2 regions of the Blautia sp. SC05B48 genome follow, and region 2 is predicted to be linked to the other one. Evidence: predicted binding sites of a transcription regulator. Region 2 holds the regulator's gene; the other holds the start of a gene.
What was found. Region 2 encodes NrdR, which represses ribonucleotide reductase genes. Its sites were predicted from a motif close to CACAANATNTTGTG; they were not measured.

Region 1 (7,144 bases), 700 kb from region 2:
TAACAGAGGATCGTAAAAAGAGCGTTGATTTCACTGATCCGTACACAACTGCAGAGCAGGTTGTTATCGTAAAGAAATAATTTTGTACAGAGAAATCAGAGGATTCTGAACGGATAAGCTGAGAAACAGATATTCGTTGCAGAGTTCAGTAGCGAATGATCAGGTTCCGGATATCCGGGTATGTTTTCCGGATTTCGGAACCTGTAGTTTTGGAAAGGGTGGAAATTTTGAGTCTTATTGAACAGTTTCAGTTTAACTTTCTGGACGACAATCGTTGGCAGTTCATTTTGTCCGGTCTGAAAAATACCATCATTATTACTTTTTTTGCTGTACTTCTTGGTATTTTTCTGGGATTTGTCATTGCTATTGTCCGTTCCACACATGATAAGACAGGTAAGCTTAAGATCCTTAATGTGATCTGTCGTGTTTATCTGACGGTGATCCGTGGCACACCAACGATGGTACAGCTGCTGATCGTATTTTATGTTATTTTTGCAACCATAGATCCGGGTAAGATAGTCGTTGCCATTATCGCCTTTGGTATGAACTCTGCTGCATACGTGGCTGAGATCGTCCGTTCTGGTATCATGTCTATTGATCAGGGACAGTTTGAAGCAGGACGGAGCCTGGGTCTTAACTATACACAGACTATGATCAAGATCATTCTTCCGCAGGCGGTCAAGAACATCCTGCCGGCTCTGGGAAATGAGCTGATCGTACTTTTGAAGGAGACATCCATCAGTGGTTATATCGGACTTATGGATCTGACCCGTGGCGGAGACATTATCCGAAGCCAGACCTACAGTGCACTGTTCCCGCTGCTGGTAGTAGCTGCAATCTATCTTGTGATCGTTTGTTTCCTTACCTATCTGGTAGGAAGACTTGAAAGGAGGCTGAGAACCAATGAGCGTAAGTAATGAAGTACTTCTGGATGTGCAGGGACTTGAAAAGGCCTATGGCGGCAATCAGGTTCTCAACGGGATCACCACACAGATCCGCAGAGGTGAAGTAGTAGCCATCATCGGACCATCCGGCTGTGGTAAATCCACATTTCTCCGTTCCCTGAATCTCCTTGAGGAGCCGACCGGGGGAAAAATCCTCTTTGAGGGAACCGACATTACAGATCCAAAGGTGGATATCAACCGTCATCGTCAGAAAATTGGAATGGTATTCCAGCAGTTCAATCTGTTTCCTCATAAGACGGTAAAAGAGAACATCATGCTCGCACCGGTAACACTGAATCTTATGAGTAAGGAAGAGGCTGAAAAAACGGCACTGGAGCTGCTGAAGCGAGTAGGTCTTCCTGATAAGGCAGATTCCTATCCGGATATGCTTTCCGGCGGTCAGAAGCAACGTATTGCCATTGCAAGATCGCTTGCCATGAATCCAGATGTGATGCTGTTTGACGAGCCGACATCTGCTCTTGATCCGGAGATGGTCGGAGAGGTTCTGGAGCTGATGCAGGAGCTTGCAAAATCCGGCATGACCATGGTTGTGGTAACTCATGAGATGGGCTTTGCCCGCGAGGTGGCAACCAGAGTTCTTTTCATTGATGAAGGAACGATCCAGGAGGAAAATTCTCCTGAGGAATTCTTTGCAAATCCAAAGAATAAAAGACTTCGTGAGTTTCTTTCAAAGACGTTATAATGACATTATAAATATAAGAATATTAAAAACGGATGCTTTATCCTCCTGTGGAAATGCTGTAGGAGATAAAGCATCCGTTTTTTGTAGTGCTAGTTGCAAAAAAATACTTTTTCTTTTTGCTGCTCAGTGGATTTCTTCACCGGCAGTTTTCTGTGCGGTTTTTATTTCGTTGTAACAGTATTTGATGATAGATTTTCTGGTTATGATCCCGATGAAGGAGCCCTGGTCATCTACCACCGGCACGAAGTTCTGATTAATGGCGCGATCCAGGAGGTCTTCCATATTAGAATTAGCATGGACTGGTTTATAGGTGGCACGGCGTGGGATCGCCATGATCGGGATTCCCTCTGTTTCCTTGATGTCGTGAATATCTGCACGGCGCATGCCCCAGAGGAGATCTCCCTCTGAGATAGTGCCGAGATATTTGCCGTCCATGGTGAGGATAGGAATGCAGGAGTACTTGCGGTGCTCCATTTTTTCGAGGGTCTGGCGAAGAGTTTCATCCTCAAAGATGTAGGCTACTTCGCTTTTGGGAATCAGAAAAAACAGAATGTTCACGTTATTACCTCATTTCCGCAAAAATTATAAATAAATCTGTAAGCTGTTTTTAGAGAAGCTGAAGTCCGTGTGTCTCTGCAACATCTGTGATCTCCTTCGGCCAGAGAGAGACATGTACTTCTCCGATGTGTGCTTTGCGAAGGAAGAACATACAGATCCTGGACTGTCCGATACCACCGCCGATGGTGTACGGAAGCTCTTTGTTCAGGATAGCTTTCTGGAATGGAAGTTCTCTTCGGTCGTCACAGCCTGCTTCGGTGAGCTGGCGGTCAAGTGCGTCCTCGTCAACACGGATTCCCATTGATGAAAGCTCAAGGGCAATGTCAAGTACCGGATAGTACACGAGGATATCACCGTTCAGTTCCCAGTCATCATAGTCCGGGGCACGTCCGTCGTGGCGTTCGCCGTTGGTGAGGGTTTTGCCGACTTTCATAAGGAAGACAGCGCCTTTTTCACGGGTGATCCGATATTCACGTTCCTTCGGTGTGCAGTCCGGATACATGTCAAGAAGCTCCTGAGTTGTGATAAAGAAGATATCCTTTGGAAGGATCTCCTCGATGTAGTCATATTGTACAGCCATGTATTTCTCGGTTTTACGAAGGACACTGTAAATGGTGCGTACGGTTTCCTTGAGAGTTTCAATGGAACGCTCTTCTTTGGAGATGATCTTTTCCCAGTCCCACTGGTCTACGTAAACGGAGTGGATATTGTCCAGATCTTCATCCCGGCGGATTGCTATCATATCTGTGTAAAGACCCTCTCCGTGAGAAAATCCGTATTTTTTCAGTGCGTAGCGTTTCCATTTGGCAAGGGAGTGTACGATCTCGGCGTTGCTTCCTTCGATAGATTTGATATCAAAACTTACCGGGCGTTCTACACCATTAAGGTTGTCATTAAGGCCGGATTCCGGGGCTACAAATGTCGGGGCGGATACTCGGAGAAGGTTCAGCTTCTGTGAGAGTGTCTGCTGGAAGAAATCTTTTACTGTTTTGATCGCAATCTGTGTGTCATGGAGGTTCAGGTCTGCATGATAGGTTGCGGGAATCGTGATTGTATTCATTATCGGCTCCTCCTGATGATTTTTATGCTTATTGCTCTGTGGGGTATTATAGCAGAAAATGGGTGGAGTGGCAATATAATGAGAGGGGAAGTCTTTTGGGGTATCGTAGAAAAATACTGGGTATTAAATGCCTGGTGTGATATACTGAAAAAAGAATGCTTATGTTTACGATGGAAATATAAATATCCGTTTTAACGGATAGAATGGAGGGAGTTTATGGCAGGTGAAAGGTGTCAGGTTTGTGGGGGTAAGGTTGTAAATGGCAGGTGTTCATTATGTGGGATGCCTTACAGAAATGATGAGGCGTTATATCATCTGAATGAGCCCCGGGAGGTACATTATAAACATGCTTCCGCCAAAGTGCGGGATATGATGCGGCGGTATGGACAGGATGCTGATCAAACAACACAACATAACGGAAACGTAAACCGGAATACAAACGTAAACCGGAATACAAACGTAAACCGGAATACAAATGTGAACCGGAATACGAACGCGAACCGGAATACGAATGCAAGCCGCAATACAGATTTGAATCGGAATCCAACCGGAAGCCGGAATACAGGTGCAGCAGCCGGACGTAGGACTGCTGCTGCAGATAATACCAGGAACAAAACAATGGTGGGCAGGAATCATACGGGAGTTTTAGATCAGGGGAAAAAACAGCAGAAAAAAGATCAGAAAAACAGCGGGGCAGGCTGGATCATATGGATCATAGTGACACTGGCCATGCTGTTTCCTAAATTATGGGATTTCCTTGCAGACTGGATCGGAACGAATTTGTGAGAATATTTCAGCAGTGAGATCATGCAGTGCTAAGTGTCTGTATTTTCGTGTATACAGAAATATCCCTTTTCTTTTCTTCTCAGCTGTGTTATACTCATGCCTAGCACAACATATAGATGAAAAACAATATATAGAGGATATAGGTACTATATATAGTATTTTAGCATAGCGGCTTATATATAGCACAGGGAGGGATGAGCAATGTTATATGTGATCAAAAAAGATGGGACAAGAGAGGAGTTTAATCCGCAGAAGATCGTGGCTGCCGTGAACAAATCCGCAGAGCGTATTCTTTATACTTTTTCAGACGAGGAGAAGGATTTTATCTGCCGTTTTGCCCAGGAGCATGCGGATTCCCTTGGAAAGAATGAGATCGAGATCCAGGAGATGCACAACATCGTGGAGGGGGCTCTGGAGCGTGTGAATCCGGCAGTTGCCAAGAGCTACCGTGATTATCGGAATTACAAGCTGGATTTTATCCATATGATGGATGATGTATATACCAAGAGTCAGGCAATCCGTTATATAGGTGATAAAAGTAATGCCAATACAGACAGCGCCCTTGTTGCCACGAAACGAAGCCTGATCTTTAATGAGCTGAACAAGGAACTCTATCGGAAGTTTTTTATGAACCGTAATGAGCTTCAGGCATGTAAGGACGGCTACATTTATATTCATGACCAGTCTGCACGTCTGGATACCATGAATTGCTGTCTGTTCGATGTGGCAGCTGTTTTAAGTGGCGGTTTTGAGATGGGCAATGTCTGGTATAACGAGCCGAAGACTCTGGATACAGCCTTTGATGTTATGGGGGATATCATTCTCAGTACAGCAGCACAGCAGTATGGTGGCTTTACAGTGCCGGAGGTTGATAAGATCCTGGCACCGTATGCAAAGAAAAGCTATGATAAATATATTTCCGAATTTATGAAATACTCGGATGAGAGCTGGAGTGGCCGCGAGGAGCGAGCTATTGAATATGCTCTTGATAAGGTCCGCAGGGATTATGACCAGGGATGGCAGGGAATTGAGTACAAGCTGAATACCGTCGGTTCTTCCAGAGGAGATTATCCGTTTGTTACGGTGACACTTGGTCTCGGAACCGAGCAGTTTGAGAAGATGTGCACGATTTCCCTTCTTGAGGTCCATCAAGGAGGACAGGGGAAGGCCGGACATAAGAAACCGGTACTTTTCCCGAAAATCGTATTCCTTTATGACAAGGAGATCCATGGTCCCGGAAAGTGCTGTGAGGATATTTTTGAGGCTGGTGTGGAGTGTTCCTCCAAGACCATGTATCCGGACTGGCTGTCTATGTCCGGTGCGGGATACATTTCCAGTATGTACAGGAAATACAAGAAGGTCATCAGCCCGATGGGATGCCGTGCTTTCTTAAGTCCGTGGTATGAGCGTGGCGGTATGGAGCCGGCGGATGAGAATGATACGCCTGTTTTTGTGGGACGTTTTAACATTGGTGCGGTAAGTCTTCATCTTCCGATGATCCTTGCCAAGGCCAGAGCAGAGAGTAGAGATTTCTATGAGGTTCTGGATTTCTATCTGGAAATGATCCGTAACCTGCATATCCGCACTTACGAATATCTGGGACAGATGCGTGCATCCACCAACCCGCTTGCATACTGTGAAGGCGGTTTCTACGGCGGACATCTGAAACCGAATGAAAAGATCGGTAAGATTCTGAAGCCTATGACAGCTTCCTTCGGTATCACAGCATTAAATGAGCTTCAGGAGCTTTATAATGGCAAATCTATTGCCGAGGATGGGGCGTTTGCTCTGGAAGTCCTGAAATATATCAATGACAAGGTAAATCAGTACAAGAAGGAAGACGGTTATCTTTATGCGATCTACGGAACACCGGCAGAGAGTCTCTGTGGCCTTCAGGTAGAGCAGTTCCGTAAGATGTATGGAATCATCGAGGGCGTTTCTGACAGACCGTATGTGAGCAACAGCTTTCATTGCCATGTAACAGAGGATGTGACTCCGATCGAGAAACAGGATCTGGAGGGACGTTTCTGGGAGCTCTGCAATGGCGGTAAGATACAGTATGTACGTTATCCGATCGGATACAACAAAGAAGCTATCCGTACGCTGATCCGCAGAGCCATGGATTTGGGATATTATGAGGGAGTGAACCTTTCTCTTGCATACTGTGACGATTGTGGACATGAGGAGCTGGAGATGGATATATGCCCTGTCTGCGGTTCCAGAAACCTGACCAAGATCGACCGTATGAACGGATATCTTTCCTACAGCCGTGTCCATGGAGATACCCGCCTGAATGAGGCGAAGATGGCTGAGATCGCTGAGCGAAAATCTATGTAAATGCTGACTGTCCGATCAACTGTGGAACAGTGATCGGACAGCCAGACGGTATAAAAAATATCCCGCAGAGCTGCCGGTAAGACCAGCAGCCGTCTGCGGGATATTTTCATGTAAAGTGAAGGTTCACATTTCACTTTGTATTCTGAGTCCGTAAAATGATTATTTAATGATAGTTCCGGTCTTCTCACGGTAGCCGTCTTTTGCATGGGCCATGTCTGTGATGATGGTACGGCGTCCGGTTCCCTTCTCCACAAAGGAAACACCTGCTTCGATTTTAGGAAGCATGGAGCCTGCCGCAAACTGTTTGCCGGCAATATATTTCTTGGCATCTTCTGTGGAAATAGTATCCAGATAAGATTCATGATCCGTATTATGGTCAAGGCTTACTTTCTCGACGCTTGTAAGGATCATCAGAGTGTCAGCGTTCAGTTCTTCTGCAAGAAGTCCTGCTGCCAGGTCTTTCTCGATGATGGCACTGGCACCATTCAGCTGAGTTCCCTGCTCAAGAACCGGGATTCCGCCGCCGCCTGCAGCAATGACGATCTGCTCTGCAGCAGAGAGGACCTTCACGGTTTCGATCTCTACAATCTTCTGTGGCTTCGGTGCTGCAAGGATACGTCGGTACTGGCCCTCGCCCACCTTTGTAACAAAGTTTCCTTTTTCTTCTTCAGCCTCGGCCTCTTCTGCGTTGAGAACACGTCCAATGATCTTCTCCGGCTCTGCGAATGCTTCATCGTATGGATCGATGACAACCTG
Region 2 (7,144 bases):
TTCGTAAGGACCGTCAATGCGGTAGCCGTACTCCAGATCTTCGATGTCCAGTCCCATGACGATCATGGAGTAGACATCACCGATACGACAGGCATTGGGAAAAGGAAGGACTGCGAAGGGTTCCTCTTCTCCGTAGTGGAAAAGAAGAAGCTCGCAGGATGTACCGTGGCGGGTATGTGCGGTAAAGTTGACTCCGTTGGAAAGAGGAGTAGCGCCATTTAATTCAAAAAACCCGGGACGTACAGGAAATCCCGCAATAATATCTGTGGGCCGGGATGTCAGTGTATTCTCAGAGAGCATAGTCTGATTCTGTGTTTTCATTTCCGGTATCCTCCTTGGTGAAAATTTTTTTACAAACAAAAATATTATAACTGATTTTCAGAAAAAAGTACAGGCTGGGTTGTTGAGAACAAAGTGAACAGCAGCATTCCAATAACGCGGGAACCTTCGGGAAAATCTTCTTGAGGTTTTTGACGGGAAGGCTTACAATATGAACCAGAAACTTTGAAAATGTAAGGAAAGGAATAATAGCAGTATGAATGAAGAAACACTGGAGATTTCTTTTGACCAGATAGAGAAAGAACGGGGGAAATATCTTCTGATAGATACCCGTGATAAAGTAACTGTAGAATATGGAATGATCCCGGGAGCAATCTCTGTTCCGGAACAGGAACTGGAAGAGCGGGCAGAAGAACTGAAGGGGGATAAGATACCGGTCCTTTACTGTACAAGAGGGCTTTTCAGCCAGGAGGGTGCAGAGATGCTCCGGGAAAAAGGAATTCCCGCACTGAGCCTGAAAGGTGGATATACAGGATGGCTTTTTCAGCAGATGCAGAAAGAATCCGGTAAAGAGAACAGTGAAGAAGAGGAAAATGATGCAATGGAACAGCGGCGGAAGGATATCGAGCTGAGTATCCGCAAAAAGTTCCATAAGCAGCTGTTTTCCAGATTTGCCAGGGGAATCAACGATTATGAGCTGGTGAAGCCGGGAGATAAGATAGCAGTCTGTATTTCCGGTGGTAAGGACTCTATGTTGATGGCCAAACTGTTCCAGGAACTGAAGCGTCATAACAAGTTTCCCTTTGAACTGGTGTTTCTTGTGATGGATCCGGGATATAATGAGGCAAACCGTGCGGTGATCGAGCACAATGCCAGGCTTCTCGGGATTCCGATCACAGTGTTTGAGACTGAGATCTTCGATGCGGTTTATAATATAGAAAAATCCCCATGCTATCTCTGTGCCCGTATGAGAAGGGGCTATCTTTACAGCAAGGCAAAGGAGCTTGGCTGCAACAAGATCGCTCTTGGACATCACTATGATGATGTGATCGAGACGATCCTGATGGGAATGCTTTACGGAGCGCAGGTACAGACTATGATGCCGAAGCTCCATAGTACAAATTTTGAGGGAATGCAGCTGATCCGTCCTATGTATCTGATCCGGGAGGCAGATATCAAACACTGGAGAGATTATAATGACCTTCATTTTATCCAGTGTGCATGTAAATTTACCGATACCTGTACTACCTGCCGTACAGATGGTACCAGTGTTTCCAAGAGAATGGAGATCAAGAATCTGATCGCAGAACTTAAGAAGGTAAATCCACATGTAGAAAGTAATATTTTCCGAAGTGTGGAAAATGTTAATCTTCATACAGTTATCGCATACAAAAAAGATGGAGTGAAACATTCTTTTCTGGAAGGGTATGAGGACTGACAGATATAAATAAAAGCTGCTCAGGCGTTAGCCCGGGCAGCTTTTACTTTTTCCCGCTGTTTGGTAAGATCATAATATTCATCAGAGATGATCCCGCGACTGGAAAGTGCTTCGTAGGTTTTCTGCTGTGCGGGGGTCATCTTCATTCCGATTGTGGAATTGACATCGGTCAGTACGCAGCTTGTTTTTTCTACCAGCCAGAAAAGTGCGGAATCATCATCGGGGATCATTTTCCAGATTTCGTTTTCTGTATATGGAAGAAGGGACATGAGAGTTTTTAAGTGTCCATCCTGGATCAGACGGTAATCCCCGTCCGGCATGATGATGCCATCGCCATAGAGTTCTTTTTTCTGTTCCATTTTCTGCAGAAGTTTTTCTGTGAGTTTCATGATCGGCTCCTTGATCTTTATTATTTCAACAGTTTTCAGGCACTGCTTTTTTATGAAGTTAAAAAAATAACAATCAGCGTCTATTGTATGAAGCGGCGACAAAAATGTCAAGAGGTTAAAAAGATTTTCGATGCTTATGAATGATTTTTGTTGTGCAATTTGTTTGCTTTTGTGAGGCTAAAGGTTAAAATTATGTAAAAATTATCGTAAAATAAGATCTTCTGTGGTATAATATGAATATTCAAAAAATTCAAGGAAGGACGATGCAGATGTTGAAAAACTGGAACCCGGAACAGATTCCGGAAAAAGAGGATATCAAAGTGCGTTTAAGTGCTGCAAGAACCAGATTATATGAATTGCAGATGGCTCTGAAAGAGCATAAGATTCCGGTGATCGTGCTGTTTGAAGGCTGGGGAGCTTCCGGAAAAGGAAGTACCATAAGTAAGGTGATCAAGAATATCGATCCTCGTTTCTTCAAAGTTGCGACTATGTCAGCACCTACAGAGGAAGAACTTCGGAAACCATTTCTTTACCGATATTTCAGGGAAATCCCGGAAGCGGGCAAGTTTACATTCCTGGATTCAGGATGGATGGATCAGACCTGTCGTGAACGTATGGATAAAAAGCTGAAGGGTGACAATTATTCAAAACGGATTGACAGTATCCGGAGATTTGAACGTCAGCTGACGGATAATGGATATGTACTCCTGAAATTTTTTATACAGATCGACCGGAAAGAACAGGAAAAACGTATGGGCATCCTTCTGGAAAGCAAGGATACCAGATGGAGAGTCAATGAATATGATCTCTGGCAGAATGATCATTATAAGAAGTGCAGAAAGATTTTCGACCAGTATATGCAGGATACCAATACATCTGCGGCTCCATGGTATATTGTCGATGCCGGTGACCGGAAGTGGGCAGAACTGCAGGTACTGGAAACCATGATCAGCAATATAGAGGTTGCCATGGAAAACAGCAAACATGCAGTGCCGATCCTGCAGAATGTTTTTCCTCTGGTGGAGATGCCCAGATTAAGCGAGATTCCTCTGGATGGAAAAGAAGTGGGGGATGAAGAGTACAAGGCTGAGCTTAAGGAACTGCAGGCAAAGCTTGGAAGCCTGCATAACCGTCTTTACCGAAAAAGAGTGCCTGTGATCATCACCTATGAAGGCTGGGATGCTGCCGGAAAGGGAGGAAATATCAAGAGGATCACGGAGGCTCTTGATCCCCGTGGATTTGAGGTATATCCTATCGCAAGTCCGGAGCCTCATGAAAAAGCCCGTCATTATCTGTGGCGTTTCTGGACAAGGCTTCCCAAGGATGGTCACATTGCCATCTTTGACCGGACGTGGTACGGAAGAGTGATGGTAGAACGTCTGGAGGGCTTCTGCAGCGAGAATGACTGGAGACGTGCCTACAATGAGATCAATGAATTTGAGAAGGAGCTTTCTGACTGGGGCGCTGTGATCGTGAAATTCTGGGTCCACATTGATAAGGACACCCAGCTTGCCAGGTTCAACGACCGCCAGAGCAATCCGGAAAAACAGTGGAAGATCACGGATGAGGACTGGAGAAACCGTGAAAAATGGGATCAGTATGAAACAGCAGTAGATGAGATGCTTCAGAAAACCAGTACTGCTTATGCACCATGGCACATTCTGGAATCCGTAGATAAGAAATATGCAAGGCTGAAGGCGCTTCGGATCGTGATCGAAGAAATTGAGAAAGCGCTGAAATAAGAGATAAAAGCTGCGGCAGGATAACAGATATTCTGCTGCAGCTTTTTGTCTGAAGAGAGATGAATCAATTCCGGAGATAGTTTCGCATACTGCGAAGAGCATGTTTTTCCAGTCGGCTGACCTGAGCCTGGGAGATACCAATCTCATCAGCTACCTCCATTTGGGTTTTTCCCTCGTAGAAGCGGAGATCGATAATGTGACGTTCACGCTCTCCAAGCCGGTTCATGGCATCTCGAAGAGAAATATCCTCCACCCAGTTTTCTTCCAGGTTCTTTTTATCACTGATCTGATCCATAACATATAGGGTATCTCCGCCTTCGGAATACACGGGCTCAAAAAGGCTTACCGGGCTCTGGATCGCATCCATGGCATAGACGATCATTTCCTTGTCGATACCGATCTCATCAGCGATTTCTGCAATGGTAGGCTCTTTGAGATGCTGCCGCATATAGTTTTCCCGGGTATAGATGGTTTTGTAAGCGATATCCCGCAGAGAACGGCTGACCCGTATGCTGTTGTTATCACGGAGATATCTTCGGATCTCTCCGATGATCATGGGAACTGCATAGGTGGAAAATTTTACCTGAAGAGTGGTGTCGAAATTATCGATCGCTTTGATCAGGCCGATGCAGCCGATCTGAAAAAGGTCATCCGGATTTTCACTGCTGTTCTGAAAACGCCGGATCACGCTTAAAACAAGCCGCAGATTGCCTTTGATGTACAATTCCCTGGCTTCTTCATCGCCAGCTTTGATTCTTTTAAAGAGCTCCGCCTTTTCTTCCTGATCGAGAACGGGAAGGGTTGAGGTATTTACTCCGCAGATTTCAACTTTATTCAGTGCCATCTTAGAATCCTCCTTGTCTTGTCAGTACATTAAGATGATTCTCAGAGGGCGGTTGAAATATACTTTTTCAGGGAAAATATAAAAAATAAAGGGCCTTGACAATAAGGAGGTATTTATTCTCCGGACAGCAGTTTTTCATTACGGAAATCAACAAGGATGATATCTTCGCCGATCTGGCGGATGCAGTCCCATGGAATGGAATATTCATTTTCTTTGGAAAAACACCAGCAAAATTTTCCCGGTTCCGGCATGATCAGGGCTTTCAGACGTGCGGTTTCACAGCAGAATTCCACATCAAGAGGGCAGCCAAGACTGCGGCAGGTATGGATATTGATCACTTCTTTTTGTTTCAGCTCACAGATGCGCATAAATTCATCACCTGGTATGATTTTATGGAAAATCTGTAAAATTTATGCAAGTCCGATTATTGACACATTATGTGCATTTATTTTATAATAAAAACGAATTTAGTAATGATTTACTGATCCGGAAAGGGGGAGAGTTCCGTGAGATGTCCGTTCTGTAACCAGGATAATACAAGAGTTGTAGATTCCAGACCTGTAGAGGATACCAATTCCATCCGCCGCCGCCGTCTCTGTGATGCCTGCGGAAAGCGTTTTACAACTTATGAGAAGGTGGAAACGATTCCGCTGACTGTGATCAAGAAGGATCAGAACCGGGAAAGCTATAAACGTTCCAAGATCCAGGATGGTGTTCTTCGTGCCTGCTATAAGCGCCCCATTCCCATTGAGAGAGTGGAAGAGATGATCGATTCCATAGAAGGAGATATTTTCCGGTCAGAAGACCGTGAGATCAGCAGTACCAAGATCGGAGAGATCGTTATGGAGCATCTGAAGGATCTGGATGCGGTGGCGTATGTACGCTTTGCGTCTGTATACAGAGAGTTTAAAGATGTCAGTACCTTTATGGATGAGCTGAAGAAGCTGATCAATTAAGAGATTAAATGAATAGACCGCAAATGCAGGAGATTTCAGGCCGATTGTCAAAAGACAACCGGCCTTTTTTGAACGCAGATCGCGAAGCGACTGCGTTCATGAGCAAGTAGCGAAGCGGATTGCGAATGTCCGCTTTACACATGAATGTTTGATTTTTCAGAGATCGTAAAAGTGGATACAAAAAAACAGGAACCGCCTGGGAAAAATCCTCTGCGGTCCCTGCTATAAATATACATTAATGATTCAGGAAACTTAATTAAACAATACCCTGAGCTTTCATAGCGTCAACAACTTTTTCGAAGCCGGCGATGTTTGCACCTACAACATAGTTGTCTTCCATACCGTAACGTTTAGCAGCGTCATCAGCTTTGTGGAAGATATCGATCATGATGTGGTGGAGTTTCTCATCAACCTCTTCTCTTGTCCAGGAAAGTCTCATGGAGTTCTGGCTCATCTCAAGTGCAGATGTGGCAACACCGCCAGCGTTTGCGGCTTTACCAGGCATGAAGAGAACACCGTTCTCCTGAAGGTATGTTGTTGCATCAAGAGTAGTAGGCATGTTTGCACCTTCAACGACGTATTTGCAGCCATTTGCAACCAGTGTTTTAGCTCCGTCAAGACCAAGCTCGTTCTGAGTAGCGCATGGAAGGTAGATATCACATTTGATATTCCAGATGCCAAGTCCCTCAGTGTAGGTAGCACCCTCAACACGGTCTGCATATTCTTTGATACGTCCACGTTTTACTTCTTTGATATCCTTTACGACGTCAAGGTTGATTCCGTTCGGATCGTAGACATATCCGTTGGAGTCGTTCATTGCAACAACCTTGGCACCAAGCTGAGTAGCTTTCTCAACAGCGTAAATAGCTACATTACCGGAACCTGTTACAACGATTGTTTTTCCTTCTACAGAATCATTGTGAGCTTTGGCGATCTCGTTGAGCATGTATACAACACCGTAACCGGTAGCCTCTGTACGGATCAGGGAACCTCCGAAGGAAAGACCCTTTCCTGTAAGGACACCCTCATAAAGGCCACGGATTCTCTTATACTGTCCGAAGAGATAACCGATCTCACGTCCGCCGACACCGATGTCACCAGCCGGAACATCTGTATCTGCGCCGATATATTTGCAAAGCTCTGTCATAAAGCTCTGGCAGAATGCCATAACCTCTCTGTCAGATTTACCCTTAGGATCGAAGTTGGAGCCACCTTTTCCACCGCCGATCGGAAGGCCTGTAAGAGAGTTTTTAAAGGTCTGCTCAAAACCAAGGAATTTCAGGATACCCTGATTTACAGAAGGATGGAATCTTAAGCCGCCTTTGTATGGTCCGATGGCGCTGTTGAACTGAACACGATATCCCTTGTTAACCTGTACAGTTCCGTTATCATCGATCCACGGTACTTTGAAGGAGATGATCCTCTCTGGCTCTACAAGACGCTCAAGGATGGAAAGTTTACGATACTCTTCCTCATTTTTGTCAATTACGACTTTA

Region 1: the regulator NrdR is predicted to act here: its motif matches at 4,196-4,209, upstream of nrdD (anaerobic ribonucleoside-triphosphate reductase).

The regions. Positions count from the first base shown of each region.
Region 1 is NZ_CP040518.1:2,018,459-2,025,602, forward strand. It holds gene EYS05_RS09275 (transporter substrate-binding domain-containing protein) at 1-80, shown strand, start outside; gene EYS05_RS09280 (amino acid ABC transporter permease) at 225-917, shown strand; gene EYS05_RS09285 (amino acid ABC transporter ATP-binding protein) at 904-1,647, shown strand; gene EYS05_RS09290 (CBS domain-containing protein) at 1,771-2,205, opposite strand; gene asnA (aspartate--ammonia ligase) at 2,255-3,265, opposite strand; gene EYS05_RS09300 (hypothetical protein) at 3,482-4,051, shown strand; gene nrdD (anaerobic ribonucleoside-triphosphate reductase) at 4,253-6,388, shown strand; gene arcC (carbamate kinase) at 6,548-7,144, opposite strand, start outside.
Region 2 is NZ_CP040518.1:2,715,694-2,722,837, forward strand. It holds gene EYS05_RS12510 (glycogen debranching protein) at 1-321, opposite strand, end outside; gene EYS05_RS12515 (ATP-binding protein) at 536-1,717, shown strand; gene EYS05_RS12520 (hypothetical protein) at 1,738-2,106, opposite strand; gene pap (polyphosphate:AMP phosphotransferase) at 2,376-3,848, shown strand; gene sigG (RNA polymerase sporulation sigma factor SigG) at 3,913-4,692, opposite strand; gene EYS05_RS12535 (YlmC/YmxH family sporulation protein) at 4,806-5,060, opposite strand; gene nrdR (transcriptional regulator NrdR) at 5,199-5,648, shown strand; gene gdhA (NADP-specific glutamate dehydrogenase) at 5,905-7,144, opposite strand, start outside.